Regions from separate parts of the Streptomyces sp. NPDC005483 genome, predicted to be linked through region 1. Evidence: riboswitches for the same ligand, from Rfam matches in the RefSeq annotation. Region 1 holds a riboswitch; the other holds the start of a gene.
What was found. Region 1 has a riboswitch for cyclic di-AMP ahead of ABZT06_RS28895 (transglycosylase family protein). Riboswitches for the same ligand answer to the same signal wherever they lie in the genome.
Positions count from the first base shown of each region.

Region 2: linked by a shared signal. The riboswitch ahead of ABZT06_RS44010 (C40 family peptidase) and the one ahead of ABZT06_RS28895 (transglycosylase family protein) in region 1 are both predicted to bind cyclic di-AMP.

Region 1 is NZ_JBEXEA010000016.1:133,395-140,926, forward strand. Features, by position in the region: gene ABZT06_RS28885 (cytochrome P450) at 1-433, shown strand, start outside; gene ABZT06_RS28890 (transglycosylase family protein) at 626-1,606, shown strand; cyclic di-AMP (ydaO/yuaA leader) riboswitch at 1,812-1,979, shown strand; gene ABZT06_RS28895 (transglycosylase family protein) at 1,983-2,675, shown strand; gene eno (phosphopyruvate hydratase) at 2,969-4,255, shown strand; gene ABZT06_RS28905 (septum formation initiator family protein) at 4,374-4,850, shown strand; gene ABZT06_RS28910 (DUF501 domain-containing protein) at 4,889-5,425, shown strand; gene ABZT06_RS28915 (Ppx/GppA phosphatase family protein) at 5,422-6,363, shown strand; gene ABZT06_RS28920 (NAD(P)/FAD-dependent oxidoreductase) at 6,796-7,532, shown strand, end outside.
Region 2 is NZ_JBEXEA010000044.1:52,586-60,117, reverse strand. Features, by position in the region: gene ABZT06_RS44030 (hypothetical protein) at 210-461, opposite strand; gene ABZT06_RS44025 (hypothetical protein) at 509-892, opposite strand; gene ABZT06_RS44020 (ATP-dependent Clp protease proteolytic subunit) at 1,277-1,912, shown strand; gene ABZT06_RS44015 (hypothetical protein) at 1,920-2,225, shown strand; cyclic di-AMP (ydaO/yuaA leader) riboswitch at 2,564-2,775, shown strand; gene ABZT06_RS44010 (C40 family peptidase) at 2,779-3,252, shown strand; gene ABZT06_RS44005 (DUF6328 family protein) at 3,346-3,945, shown strand; gene ABZT06_RS44000 (ATP-binding protein) at 3,989-4,447, opposite strand; gene ABZT06_RS43995 (helix-turn-helix transcriptional regulator) at 4,662-5,522, shown strand; gene ABZT06_RS43990 (DUF397 domain-containing protein) at 5,532-5,753, shown strand; gene ABZT06_RS43985 (8-amino-7-oxononanoate synthase) at 5,794-6,921, opposite strand; gene bioB (biotin synthase BioB) at 7,070-7,532, shown strand, end outside.

The sequences.
Region 1 (7,532 bases):
GTCCCTGGCCCGGCAGGAAAAGGGTCTCCTGGAGACCGGCGTGGAGGAACTCCTGCGCTTCGACGGCCCGGTGGAACTGGCCACCTGGCGGTTCGCCACCGAAGCCCTGCGGATCGGCGGGCAGGACATCGCGGCCGGGGACCCGGTGCTGGTCGTCCTCGCCGCCGCGGACCGGGATCCGGAGCGGTTCGCCGACCCCGATGTGCTCGACCTGTCCCGCCGTGACAATCAGCACCTCGGATACGGCCACGGCATCCACTACTGCCTCGGTGCCCCGCTCGCCCGCCTGGAGGGCCAGACCGCGCTCGCCACTCTCCTCACCCGCCTGCCGGACCTCCAACTCGCGGGGGATTCGGTCGATTTGCGCTGGCGTGGGGGGCTCATCATGCGTGGACTGCGCACTTTGCCCGTGGAGTTCACGCCCGTCCGGTAATCGACCGAGGGGTCCGGCCTATCCCCGTGCGAGGCCGGATAAACATGACGCGCCCTCAAGTATGTGATCTTCACGTGATCTACGCGGCATTAACTTGTGACAAGTGATCGAACCCCTATACGTTCACGGACCAGCGCGGTGCCCCGTACCACCCGCCGCGCTGGTACTTGCTGTCTCGCGAAAGGCCCCTCCATGCTCTCCGGGAACGGTCGTCACCGTCGCCCCCGTCAGGCTCCGGCTCTCCTTGTGGCAGCCGGTGTGACGGGATCCGCCATCGCGATCCCACTGCTCGGAGCGACCGGAGCGAGCGCCGCCACCGGCACCACCTGGGACCACGTCGCGGAGTGCGAGAGCGGCGGCTCCTGGAGCGCGAACGACGGCAACGGCTACTACGGCGGCCTCCAGATGTCCCAGGAGAACTGGGAGAAGTACGGCGGACTCGAGTACGCCGAGACCGCGGACCTGGCCAGCCGCAACCAGCAGATAGCCGTGGCCGAGAAGCTCCTCGCGGACCAGGGCATCGCCGCGTGGCCGACCTGCGGTCTGCTCAGCGGTCTCAGCAAGGACTCGAGCTCGGCCGACGTCGACACGGGCCTGGGGAGCGGTACACCCTCCGCTTCGGCGTCCGGCTCGTCGGAATCGTCTGGTTCGTCCGGTTCCTCCAATTCGTCGGGCTCCGAGGAGTCTTCCGGTCTGCTCGACGCGCTGGACGGTTCGTCCGCGACGCCCTCGCCGTCGGCCACCCCCTCCGGCAAGGGTGCCGGTTCCGCCAAGCCGGACAAAAAGAACTCTTCGGAATCCAGCGACTCCGCCACGAAGGACGCGCAAGCCTCCGACAGCTCGCCCGTGGTGAGCCCGGAAGGGGACGAAGTGGACAAGTCGTGGCAGGAGGGCAGCTCTTCGGCCCTCGTGGACGTCGGCGCCCTCGGTTCCGGCAAGCACCGCGGCGACAGCGCCGAGGAGGTTGCGACGAAGAGCACAGCCTCCTCCGCGGGCGGCCGGCACGCCGCCGCCACCTACGTCGTCCAGGAGGGCGACTCCCTCGCCTCCATCGCCGACTCCCTTGGCCTCGACGGCGGATGGCGTGCCCTCTATGCCGAGAACAAGGACCGCATCGGGGTCGACCCCAGCAACATCACCGCCGGTCAGACGCTCGACACAGGGGCTGAATAGGGCTGAAAAGCCCAGAAAAACAGCGGGAGTTCACGTCACACTTCGCACCGAATGTCCACTTTGGTGAAAGTGTGGGATGAGTCTCAGAAGCCCTGATCGTCTTTGAAATTCCGCCGAGCGCATGTCTACGGTCGTGACCGCTCGGCAACCCGAGCCCCGTCTGTCGCAACGCCGAATCCTGCCAGCGGCCGTACGGGAACAGTCGTCGCGTCAAGCGCCGTAGGCAGGAGCGGGGGACCCAAGGTAAGTGCCGGGCCCAGCAGTTCACGCTGGACCGGCTTGGGGTTAAGCCGCGCACCGCAGGGTGCGCGACCGGGCAACTCAACCGGCCCGAACCCGACAGCTCACCTCGCAGGCGTCGGTGAGGGGATCCACCATGCTGTTTTCCGGCAAGGGCAAGCACCGCCGTCCGTCCAAGGCCACCCGCGCCGCCGCGCTCGCCGGCGTCACCGGTGTCGCCATCGCCGCCCCGCTGATGGCGGCCGGCAACGCCTCCGCCGCGACCGCCTCCGAGTGGGACACCGTCGCCCAGTGCGAGTCCGGCGGCAACTGGTCCATCAACACCGGTAACGGCTACTACGGCGGCCTGCAGTTCTCGGCCTCCACCTGGGCCGCGTACGGCGGCACGCAGTACGCCGCGCAGGCCAACCAGGCCAGCAAGTCGCAGCAGATCGCCGTCGCCGAGAAGGTCCTCGCCTCCCAGGGCAAGGGTGCCTGGCCGGTCTGCGGCACGGGCCTGTCCAGCGCCGGCTACAACGGCGGCAGCTCGTCCTCCTCCAGCTCGAACTCCAGCTCCTCGAACTCGGGCACCAGCAGCCGCTCGACCGACGAGCAGAGCGCCTCGCGTTCCACCGACCGTCCGGCGGCCAAGAAGACCGTCACCACCCCGACCGGCAAGAAGGTCAAGAAGGGTGACGGCGAGTACAAGGTCGTCAAGGGTGACACCCTCAGCTCGATCGCCGAGAAGCACAAGGTCAAGGGCGGCTGGCAGAAGCTGTTCAAGCTGAACAAGGACATCATCGACGACGCCGACTTCATCTTCCCGGGCCAGCAGCTGCACCTGAAGTAACCCCCAGCTGAACCACAGGGCCCTCACAGCCGTGTCCTTCAGGATGAAGGCCACGTGAGGGTCACCCCCCGTCCCCACGGGCTCCCCGCTCCGGTGCGTGTTCCCCCGTACGCACCAGGGCGGGGTTTTTCATGCGCCGGTGCGGGGACGTCTTTGTTCAGTTCAGAAACAATTTACTCTCGGTTCTGTCCATGGGTCGGTACATACGGTGGCCGATCCCCCGGAGCCGGTTAGGCTCGGTCTCGCAGAACCCACCGCGGTCCCGGCGGACCGTGTCACACCCCAAGAAGGAGATGCTCGTGCCGTCCATCGACGTCGTCGTAGCCCGGGAAATCCTGGACTCCCGAGGCAACCCCACGGTCGAGGTCGAGGTCGGCCTCGACGACGGCAGCACGGGTCGTGCCGCCGTCCCCTCCGGCGCCTCCACGGGCGCCTTCGAGGCCATCGAGCTCCGCGACGGTGACCCGAACCGCTACCAGGGCAAGGGTGTCGAGAAGGCCGTTCTGGCCGTCATCGAGCAGATCGGCCCGGAGCTGGTCGGCTACGACGCCACCGAGCAGCGCCTGATCGACCAGGCGATGTTCGACCTGGACGCCACCGACAACAAGGGCTCGCTCGGCGCCAACGCCATCCTCGGCGTCTCCCTCGCCGTCGCCCACGCCGCCTCCGAGGCCAGCGACCTCCCGCTCTTCCGCTACCTGGGCGGCCCGAACGCGCACCTGCTGCCGGTGCCGATGATGAACATCCTGAACGGCGGCTCGCACGCCGACTCCAACGTGGACATCCAGGAGTTCATGATCGCCCCGATCGGCGCGGAGTCCTTCTCCGAGGCGCTGCGCTGGGGCACCGAGGTCTACCACACCCTCAAGAAGGTCCTGAAGAGCAAGGGCCTGTCCACCGGCCTCGGCGACGAGGGCGGCTTCGCGCCGAACCTCGAGTCCAACCGCGCCGCCCTGGACCTCATCCTCGAGGCGATCAAGGAAGCCGGTTACATCCCCGGCGAGCAGGTCGCCCTGGCGCTCGACGTCGCCGCCTCCGAGTTCTACAAGGACGGCAAGTACCAGTTCGAGGGCAAGGACCGCTCGGCCGCCGAGATGACGGAGTACTACGAGGAGCTCGTGGCGGCCTACCCGCTCGTCTCCATCGAGGACCCGCTGTTCGAGGACGACTGGGCCGGCTGGAAGGTCCTCACCGACAAGCTGGGCGACAAGGTCCAGATCGTCGGCGACGACCTGTTCGTCACCAACCCGGAGCGTCTGGCCCGCGGTATCGAGGAGGGCGCCGCCAACGCGCTGCTCGTCAAGGTGAACCAGATCGGCTCGCTCACCGAGACTCTCGACGCCGTCGAGCTCGCCCAGCGCAGCGGCTTCAAGTGCATGATGTCCCACCGCTCCGGCGAGACCGAGGACGTCACCATCGCCGACCTGGCCGTCGCCACCAACTGCGGCCAGATCAAGACCGGCGCCCCGGCCCGCTCCGAGCGCGTCGCCAAGTACAACCAGCTCCTGCGCATCGAGGAGATCCTCGACGACGCCGCGGTGTACGCCGGCCGCAGCGCGTTCCCGCGCTTCAAGGGCTGAGCAGCGACAAGGGCTGACCCCACCAGGGTCAATCCTGAGCCAGTCGTACGTACGTCCCCGTACCGGTCCCGTACCGTGTGCGGGGACGTACGCACGTAGAAGGGGAGGCGGCGAGCCGATGGCCGTGAAGGACCGGGACCGTTTCTCCACCACGACCAGGATCAGGCTGCTCGGTGAGCAGACCGCGGCCCGGGTCTACCGCTCCCAGACCAAACGGCAGGCCCGCCGCTCCCGGCTGACCGGCCGGGCCGCACTGCTCGCCCTCGTGCTGTGCACGCTGGTGGTGGCGCTGGCGTACCCGATAAGGCAGTACGTCTCCCAGCGCGCCGAGATCGCCGATCTCCAGCGGGAGAAGGCGCGGGCCGCCGAGCGGGTCGAGAAGCTGCGCGACCTCAAGGCGCGTTGGCAGGACGACGCGTACGCGGAGCAGCAGATCCGGCAGCGGCTGCACTACGTGATGCCGGGCGAGACGGGCTTCATCGTCGTCGACCCCGACGCGGCGAGGAAGTCCCGCCTCGACCTGCGCGCGGCCGACCGCCCCTGGTACGCGAACGTCTGGGACGGGGTCGACAAGTCCGACGCCTCCGACCAGTGAACCGACCTCAAGACCTCAAGACCCAGAGAAAGACAGGCATGGAAACGCCTCCGCCCTCCACCCCGCGCACCGAGCCCACCGACGCGGACGTCGAGGCCTTCAAGCAGCAGCTCGGGCGGCCGCCGCGCGGGCTGCGGGCGATCGCGCACCGGTGCCCGTGCGGGCAGCCGGACGTCGTGGAGACCGCGCCCCGGCTGCCGGACGGCACGCCCTTCCCGACGACGTACTACCTGACGTGCCCGCGCGCCGCCTCCGCGATCGGCACGCTGGAGGCGAACGGCGTCATGAAGGAGATGACGGAGCGGCTGCAGACCGACCCGGAGCTCGCGGCCGCGTACCGGGCCGCGCACGAGGACTACCTCGCGCGCCGGGACGCCATCGAGGTCCTGGAGGGCTTCCCGAGCGCGGGCGGCATGCCGGACCGGGTGAAGTGCCTGCACGTCCTGGTCGGCCACTCGCTGGCCGCCGGACCGGGCGTCAACCCGCTGGGCGACGAGGCGATCGCGATGCTGCCGGAGTGGTGGCGCAAGGGCGCGTGCGTGACCCTTCCCGAGCAGAAGGAGGGTGACCGGTGACCCGCGTCGCCGCCGTCGACTGCGGTACGAACTCCATCCGGCTCCTCGTCGCGGACTGTGACCCGCAGACCGGTGAGCTGGTCGAGCTGGACCGGCGTATGACTATCGTGCGGCTCGGGCAGGGGGTCGACCGGACCGGGCGGCTCGCGCCCGAGGCGCTGGAGCGGACCTTCGCGGCGTGCCGGGAGTACGCGGCGGTCGTCAAGGAGCACGGGGCCGAGCGGCTGCGGTTCGTCGCCACCTCCGCCTCCCGGGACGCGGAGAACCGGGACGAGTTCGTGCGGGGGGTCCTGGACATCCTCGGGGTCGAGCCCGAGGTCATCTCCGGGGACCAGGAGGCCGAGTTCTCCTTCACCGGGGCGACCAGGGAACTCACCGGCAGCGACCACCTCGCCAAGCCCTACCTCGTGGTAGACATCGGCGGCGGTTCGACGGAGTTCGTCGTGGGCGAGGACCATGTGCGCGCCGCACGCTCCGTGGACGTGGGCTGTGTGCGGATGACCGAACGGCACCTGGTGCGGGACGGGGTCGTCAGCGACCCGCCGACCGACGCCCAGATCGCCGCGATGAGGGCGGACATCGAGGCCGCTCTCGACCTCGCCGAAGAGACCGTGCCGCTGCGCGAGGCGCGCACGCTGGTGGGGCTCGCCGGGTCCGTCACCACCGTGTCGGCGATCGCGCAGGAGCTGCCGGAGTACGACTCCGAGGCCATCCACCACTCCCGGGTATCCCGCGAGCAGGTCCGCGAGATCACCGGCCGGCTGCTGCGCTCCACCCACGCCGAGCGCGCGGCCGTGCCCTCCATGCATCCGGGGCGCGTGGACGTCATCGGCGCCGGGGCCCTGGTTCTTCTCACGATCATGGAGCGGATCGATGCCGAGGAGGTCGTCGTGAGCGAGCACGACATCCTCGACGGCATCGCGTGGTCTCTTGCATAGGCCCTGCCGGGCACCTCTGCTGAGCAGGCAGAACAACGTATGAGCGCGTCCGGGGGGCCCTTCGGGGCCCCTCTTTGACGTGTCGCCGAGAAAGTTCGTGAAGTTCTTCACAAGGAATTTGGTCCTACCGGACGACGAATGTGGTCCGGTTGACCCTTCCGGGGGCTCAACACCCCTGTGAACACGTTCAAAACGCTGAGTTGCGGACCTCGGGCGAGGGGTGGGGAAGATCCCCGCGAGGGCCCCTCACGGGGCACCTTTCGGCGCAGAGAGGCAGCTCACGCGGCATTGACAACGGGTCGCCGTACACCGTGGTTCCCGTTCCGCGCCATGACTTGGATCACGCGAGTCGCGGAGGATAGCACACCCTCCGAGGAAGCTTGTGAAGGGGCGCACGAGCGACCCCCCTGGGGCAGGTGGATACTCGATGCCATGAGCACCACGGAGCGTCCCAGGATCCTCGTAGTAGGCGGTGGGTACGTAGGCCTGTACGCAGCTCGGCGCATTCTCAAGAAGATGCGCTACGGCGAGGCGACTGTCACGGTCGTCGACCCCCGGTCGTACATGACCTACCAGCCCTTCCTCCCCGAAACCGCCGCCGGCAACATCTCCCCGCGCCACGTCGTCGTCCCGCTGCGACGCGTGCTGCCGAAGGCGGAGGTGCTCACCGGCCGGGTCACCACCATCGACCAGGACCGCAAGGTCGCCACGATCGCCCCGCTGGTCGGCGAGGCGTACGAGCTGCCCTTCGACTACCTGGTGATCGCGCTCGGCGCGGTCTCCCGCACCTTCCCGATCCCCGGCCTCGCCGAGCAGGGCATCGGTATGAAGGGCATCGAGGAGGCCATCGGCCTGCGCAACCACGTGCTGGAGCAGCTCGACAAGGCCGACTCCACGACCGACGAGGAGATCCGCCGCAAGGCGCTCACCTTCGTCTTCATCGGCGGTGGCTTCGCAGGCGCGGAGACCATCGGCGAGGTCGAGGACATGGCCCGCGACGCGGCCAAGTACTACACCAACGTCTCGCGCGAGGACATGCGGTTCATCCTCGTCGACGCCGCCGACAAGATCCTTCCCGAGGTCGGCCCCAAGCTGGGCACCTACGGCAAGGAGCACCTGGAGAGCCGGGGCGTGGAGATCTACCTCTCCACCTCGATGGACTCCTGCGT
Region 2 (7,532 bases), on a different contig from region 1:
CCGACGGTCCAACACTCCTACCGCCCGCGCGGTGAACAGTGGGAGTTTCCGAGCTGCATGGTGCCAGGGGGAAGCTGGCCGTGCAGGGAGAACCGCTGGCCCATCCTGCGGCATCTGGGTACGAGCGGCCTGTAGCGGGTGGCGGCGATCGCCGATGACAGGCCAGCTGGCGTCTCCTTCGTTGTTGGCCGCTGCAGGCCGCTTCGTTGTCAGCGGCCCCGCCCGGGCTTCTGCGGCTGTATGCCGGCCAGTAGGGCTGGTTCGTTGCGGACGACGACGGAGAGCCGGGCGGCGCAGGCGCGGGCGCTGAGCACCTCCTTGGCGAGGCGCAGGGTGGAGGGGTCTCGTCGGATGGCGGGTTTGACAGTGACGGCCGCCTCCAGATCGGGACGAGCGACGACTTTGTGCAGGAGGGACATCTCCTGCGTCCTGTGGGCGTCGAAGGGTTCTGCTGTCACCATCGGTCGTTCGCCCTCCAGCCGCCTCTGGCTGGAGGGCGAACGAGTTGTCAAGTATCGCCACGACCTTGTGCGTGCCGAGAATCACGTCCGCGCAGCTCAAGCGGCGTGTTGGTACGCGTGGTCACTCCGCCGAGGCGGTCGTGTCGACGTATGTCGAGGCGAGCGATCTCCATGGGGTCGGTGCTGGATTCGGGGAGTGCGCGCAGCGGCGCGGCTGCCGGCCGGGAGCGATGGGTGCGGTGCTCGTTGTAGAACCGCTCGTACTCACTCAGGGCATGGCGCAGGTGGTGAGCGTTCCAGATGAGGGTGCGGTCGAGAAGCTCGCGGCGGAGGCTGAGCACCCATGTGGAGACGCTTTGCTGCCACCGGCCGGACGCGACAACGCCGCTGATCGCCGAAGCCCCCAACAAGACACCGGCGAGATCCGTCAATACACCAGCTCCGCCACCAGTACCTCGATCACCTGGCCGTGCGTCAGGTCCGATCCAGTTGGTCAACTGACGCACGACAGTTAAGGGCCGGGCCGTCCACACCCACTGACGGACGCTCATACCGCAGCGAGTCGCGACAAACGCGCAGATCAGGGTTGCCGTAGGGAGGACCACTGGCTAATCGCCGAATGCAACGGCGACAACGCTCCCGCCAAAGAACCGTCAAACGGTGACAGGAATGTGAGACACGAGCCCCCACGGTGAGCCATAAATCCCCTCCGACCTGGGCATTTAGCTTGATCGTTAAAATCCGCTCCTATCGAACGCCACGTACGTCCTGTACATTTTTTACAGACAGCTGTCCGCAACGAGGAGGGGTACGCCATGACCCGACCGACCGCCCGTTACGTCCTGCCCGAGTTCCACGAGCGCACGAGCTTCGGGCAGAAGACGATGGATCCGTACTCCAAGCTGCTGGAGGAGCGGATCGTCTTCCTCGGGACGCAGATCGACGACACCTCGGCGAACGACCTGATGGCGCAGTTCATGTACCTCGAGTACCAGGACCCGGACCGGGACATCGCGCTGTACATCAACTCCCCCGGCGGCTCGTTCAGCGCGATGTCGGCGATCTACGACACGATGCAGTACGTCAGTTGCGACGTGGAGACGACGTGTCTCGGGCAGGCCGGCTCCTCCGCGGCGGTGCTGCTGGCGGCGGGCACCCCGGGCAAGCGGTCCGTGCTGCCGGGTGCCCGGGTGGTGATCCACCAGCCCGGGCTGAGCGAGCCCGTGCAGGGACAGGCCAGCGATCTGGCCATCCAGGCCGCGGAGTTGATCCGGGTGCGGGGCTGCCTGGAGGAGATGCTGGTCCGGCACACCGGGCGCAGTCCCGAGCAGGTGAGCGCAGACATCGAGCGGGACAAGATCCTGGACGCGCAGGGCGCCCTGGACTACGGCCTGGCGGACGCGATCGTCCCGAGCCGCAAGTCCGCGCGCACCGCTCCGGGCGCGAGGTGAGGCCTCGATGGTGCCGGACCTGCCACCGCTGCCCGCGCTGACCCGCGCCGAGGGCGAGCTGATCGACCGTTATCTCGACGTGGTCGACCTGCTGGGCCGGATCAACCCGGCCCGGCACGAGGACACCTACGGCGGACTGCGCGCGGCGCAGGCACTGGTGAGCAGGGCGGCCGAGCTGCGCGACGCGCTGGTGCTGATGCACGGCCGGGGTGAGCGTGAACTGCACGCCGCGACGCTGGCACGGGCCCTGCGGGTCCTGGACGGAGAGCGGCGTACGGCCAGGGTCACCGTGCCGCCCGAGCCCGGCGACTGACGCACCGGCAGTGTTTCCGGACGTTCCACGGGTCTGGCGGTGCGTCCGGGGCGCGGTTGAAACGGACCAAAAGACGTACCGCCGTTTGCAGGAGGCGCGGCTCCTTTTTCGCGACCGTCCAGGTTGCGCAACGCGCGTGGTTCAGGAGGGGAATGAGGAGTTTCTGTGCTGGTCGAGGAGGCTGCGGACCCCTGGACGCCCCTTCGAGCGCTCAGGTGTCCACCCGAACGGGTGAGTGGTGAGTAACAACACAAACCCCCGGTTCCATTGGGTTTTTGGGACATCCGTGCGCCAAGATCCCTGACTGACGACAAGCCCCCGCCGCAGCGGCGGGGCGATCCGGGCGGACGCCGAGTCCTGCCGCCGCCCGGATGACCGGTCGACAGGAGTGGATCGGCAGGAGTGGAGGACCCAAGCACGACGGGTCGCCGGAACGGTCACGTCATGACCGGGCCGAGCATCCCTTGGGGTGAAGCCGCGTCAGCGGCCGGGCAACTTCGCCAGCCCGAATCCGACAGGTCATCCTTCACAGGCGGCTGACGAAGGGTTGCGCATGACTGCGCTCAATCGTGTCCCGTCGCTGATGGTCCGAGCCGGTACGGCCTCGGCCTTCGCCATCGCCGCTGTGGGCGGCTCCGTCGTGATCCCGGGCGTCGCAGCCGACGCCGCCGCCTCGACACCGGCGACGCAGGCGCTCAAGGTAGCGGCCTCCAAGAAGGGTTCGCCGTACAAGTACGGCGCCACCGGGCCCCGCCGCTTCGACTGCTCAGGGCTCACGCTGTACTCGTTCAAGAAGGCGGGCAAGAAGCTCCCGCGCACGGCGGCCCAGCAGTACAACAAGACCCGCCACATCGGCGCGGGCAGCCGCAAGGCCGGCGACCTGGTGTTCTTCCACTCGGGTTCGAACGTCTACCACGTCGGCATCTACGCCGGGAAGGGAAAGATCTGGCACGCCCCGAAGACCGGGGACGTGGTGAGGCTGCAGAAGATCTGGACGAAGAGCGTCTGGTACGGCCGGGTCAAGTGACGTCCCGAGGGGGCGGCGGCGACCTGACCTGCCACCGCCCCCTCGGGTCTCCCGGGACGCGTGACACGGGCCCAGATGGTTACCCGTGACGCCATGGCCGACCACCGCCCGTGCACCGCCCGCAACGAGACCCCGCTGGAGCGCGCCGACCGCAACTTCGGCGAGCTGCTCCAGGAACTGCGCGTGACCCAGACCGGGGTGCAGATACTCTTCGCCTTTCTGCTGACCCTGGCCTTCACCCAGCGCTTCCCGTCCCTCGACACCTTCCAGCGCGCCACGTACGTCACCACGCTGCTGCTGGCGGTCGTCGCGGCGGCCCTGTTCACCGCACCGGCGGCCCTGCACCGCTCGCTCTTCCAGCGCGGCGCCAAGGCCCGGATCGTGCAGGTCTCCTCCCGGCTCGCGACGGTCGGCATGGGGGTTCTGGTGCTCGCGTTCACGGGATCGGTGCTGCTCGTGGTGGACGTGACGACGGGCCGGGCCGGCGGAGTGGCCGCGGGCGCGGCGACCCTGCTCGTGTGCCTGGGCCTGTGGGGCCTGCTCCCCCGGCTGGTCCGGCGGGCGGGACTCGCCGAGGAACGGAAGGCGGCGCAGTCGCACTCCACGCCTGCGTCGGCGAGGCGCGAGGTGATCCCGCGAGCCACGGCCCGGCCAGGAACATCACCCCGAGAACCGTCCGCGCGCCTTCGCTGACCCCTTCGGCGCCCCGGGCCGCCCGCGGCCGGTCTGACGCCTCTCACGGCTCCTGCTGCCCCGCCGCTGTGACCGGCTCGGCCGGCACCGCCCACGGGAGTTCGATGGAGACGGTCTTACCGCCTTCCCGGGTGGGCATGACTCTCAGTCGGCCGCCGTACTCGGCGGCGAGCCAGCGGATGATCACCATCCCCCGCCCGTTGTCCTGCTGGACCGCGGCCGGCAGCCGCTTGGGGAAGCGGGGATGGCTGTCGGTGACCCCGATGCGCAGTTGTTCGTCGCGGTCCAGCTCGATGTCCACCGTGAAGGTGGGTGACTGCCCGAAGGTGTGCTGTACGGCGTTGGTGGCGAGTTCGGAGACGATGAGCCGGACGGTCTCGGCGGCGTCCGTGGTGGGCGGCAGCCCCCACTCCGCGAGTGTGCTCAGGACGTAGGTGCGGGCCGCGGAGACCGAGGCGGGTTCGCTCGGCAGAGTGACGGATGCTTCCAGGTGGTCTGCCATGGCGACGTCGTCCCTTTCCGACAGGACCGGAGTCCGACACGGTGCGGATGGTTCGAGTACGGTCCCGGACTGGTGGTTCATCGCCAGAGTGCCATCACCGGGCCTGTGACGGGTGCCGATCCACCGAGATGTGCATATATCTGTCGCTCGAAGCGGTGAACTCTGCGACGCGAGACCGTATTTGGGCGGCTCGTAAGGAGTAAGGAGTAGCGCCATGCAGCACGGCCCCGCGGTGCGCCGGCGGAAACTGGGCGCCGAACTGCGTGCGTTGCGCGCGAGTGCGGGGCTCACCAGCGGTGAAGCGGCCCGGCTCGTGGGCTGGCACCAGTCGAAGGTGAGCCGCATCGAGACCGGTGCCAGCGGGGTGAAACCGGCCGATGTGCGGTTACTTCTCGACGCCTATCGCGTGGGGGACGCGAATCTGCGGGAGCTGTTGCTGGTATTGGCGGGCTCCGACGAGAACGGCGGCCGGCACCACTGGTGGCACGCGTACCGCGGCGTCCTGCCGCCGACGTACCGGGACTTCATCAGTCTGGAGGCCCAGGCGAGCGCGATGCGCACGCTGGAGACCTCGGTCGTGCCGGGGCTGCTCCAGACGCCCGAGTACGCCCGCGCGGTGACCCGGGCCGCGGTGGAGGGTCTCGACGACGAACGTCTCGACGCCCTGGTCGAGGTCCGACTGGCCCGCCAGGACATCCTTCGCGCGCAGCCGCCTCTGAAGTTGAGCGCCGTCCTGGACGAGGCGGTGTTGCGGCGGGAGGTCGGCGGCCCCGAGGTGATGGCCCGGCAGCTGGAGAGACTTCTGGAGGCGGCACGGCTGCCTCAGGTGCGGTTGCAGGTGCTGCCGTTCACTGCCGGGGCGCATGTGGGTATCACGGGGCCTTTCGTAATCTTCTCATTTCCGCGCACTTCTGATCTGGATGTGGTTGTTCTCGACCACTTGACGAGTAGCCTCTATCTCGAGCGGAAAGAAGACCTCCAGGCCTACACCGAGGCCTTCAACACCCTTCGGATCCACGCCCTTTCGCCCGAGGACTCGTTGGATTACCTCGCCGGGATGGGTGACGGCGCGTAAGGAGGCACCATGTCTGCCCTGCCTCGGAACGTAACCTCCAGTACCCGATTGCCCGAAGTGCGCTGGCTGCGCAGCAGCTACAGCACCGGGGCGAACAACTGCGTCGAGACGGCGAGGCCGTCGGCCGGGCCATGGGCCGGGCTGCTCGCCGTACGCGACTCCAAGAACCCGGACGGACCCGCGCTGCTCTTCTCCCCCGAGAGCTGGGCGGGCTTCACCCGCGCGTTCTGACCGCTTCAGTCCGTCCGGCGCACGGCCGTGTCACGCCGACTCATGGTCGTGTTCCGCCGATCACACGTACAGCGCGTTCGATCTGTTCCTCGGAGAGGTCCGCGCGGGCGGTCAGCCTGAGCCGGGAGATCCCGTCGGGCACGGAAGGGGGCCGGAAACAGCCCACGAAGAGCCCGGCGGCACGGCAGTCGGCCGCCCACTGAAGGGCCTCCTCCGGGGACGGTGCGCGCACCGAGACCACCGCGGCGTCCGGACGCACCGCTTCCAGACCCGCGGCGGTCAGGCGTGCGTGCAGTCCGGTCGCCACCTCTCGCGCGCGTGCGGCCCGCTCGGGCTCACGGCCGAGCAGCCGCAGGGCCGCCAGGGCGGCTCCCGCCGACGCGGGGGCCAGACCGGTGTCGAAGATGAACGTCCGTGCCGCGTTGACCAGGTGTTCGATAACCCGTGCGGGGCCGAGGACGGCGCCGCCCTGGCTGCCGAGCGACTTGGACAGCGTGACCGTGACGACCACGTCGTCGGCGCCCGCGAGTCCGGCCGCGTGCGGGGCCCCGCGGCCGCCGGCGCCGAGCACCCCCAGGCCGTGGGCGTCGTCGACGACCAGGCCCGCGCCGTGCTCCCGGCATGCCTCGGCGAGGCCGGCCAGCGGCGCCGCGTCGCCGTCGACCGAGAAGACCGTGTCGGAGACGGCGAGGGCGGGCCCGTCGTGTGTGCCGAGCGCCTTGCGCACCGCGTCCGGGTCGGCGTGCGCGACGACCTGGGTCGTACCGCGGGCCAGTCGGCAGCCGTCGATGAGGGAGGCGTGGTTGCCCGCGTCGGAGACGATCAGCGTGCCGTGCGGCGCGAGCGCGGTGACGGCGGCCAGGTTCGCCGCGTAGCCGGAGGAGAAGACGAGCGCCGCCTCGAAGCCGCAGAAGTCGGCCAGTTCGCGCTCGAGTTCGGCGTGCAGCTCGGTGGTGCCGGTGACGAGCCGGGACCCGGTCGCGCCGCCGCCCCAGGTCCGCGCGGCCGCCGCGGCGCCCGCCACGACCTCGGGATGACGGGCGAGGCCCAGGTAGTCGTTGCTCGCGAGATCCAGCAGCGGCGACTCGGCCGGACGCGGCCGCAGCGTCCGTACGAGCCCGGCCTCCCGGCGGGCCGCCGCCTGCTCGTCGATCCAGCCGAACGCCATGGGTCCTCCGGGGCTTTTGTAGACAACGGACAGACCCTAGCGGCAGCAAACGCTACCCACGGTGTGGCAATACCCACACGTCGAAGCGGGTGAGTTGTTCGATCCCTACCTTGGCCCGAGGCGGGTCCGTAGGACAGGATCGGCTCTCATGGACCTGCTGAACACGCTGGTGGACAAGGGGCTTCGGCGCGAGCTGCCGACCCGCGAGGAGGCGCTGGCCGTGCTGGCGACCTCCGACGACGACCTGCTCGACGTGGTGGCCGCGGCCGGAAAGGTGCGCCGGCACTGGTTCGGACGCCGGGTGAAACTCAACTATCTCGTCAACCTGAAGTCCGGGCTGTGCCCCGAGGACTGCTCCTACTGTTCCCAGCGGCTCGGCGCCGACACCGGCATCCTGAAGTACACCTGGCTCAAGCCCGACCAGGCTTCCCAGGCCGCCGCGGCCGGTCTCGCGGGCGGCGCCAAGCGGGTCTGCCTGGTGGCGTCGGGGCGTGGTCCCACCGACCGTGACGTGGACCGGGTCGCGGGCACCATCAAGGCCATCAAGGAGCAGAACGAGGGCGTCGAGGTGTGCGCCTGCCTCGGTCTCCTCTCCGACGGCCAGGCCGAGC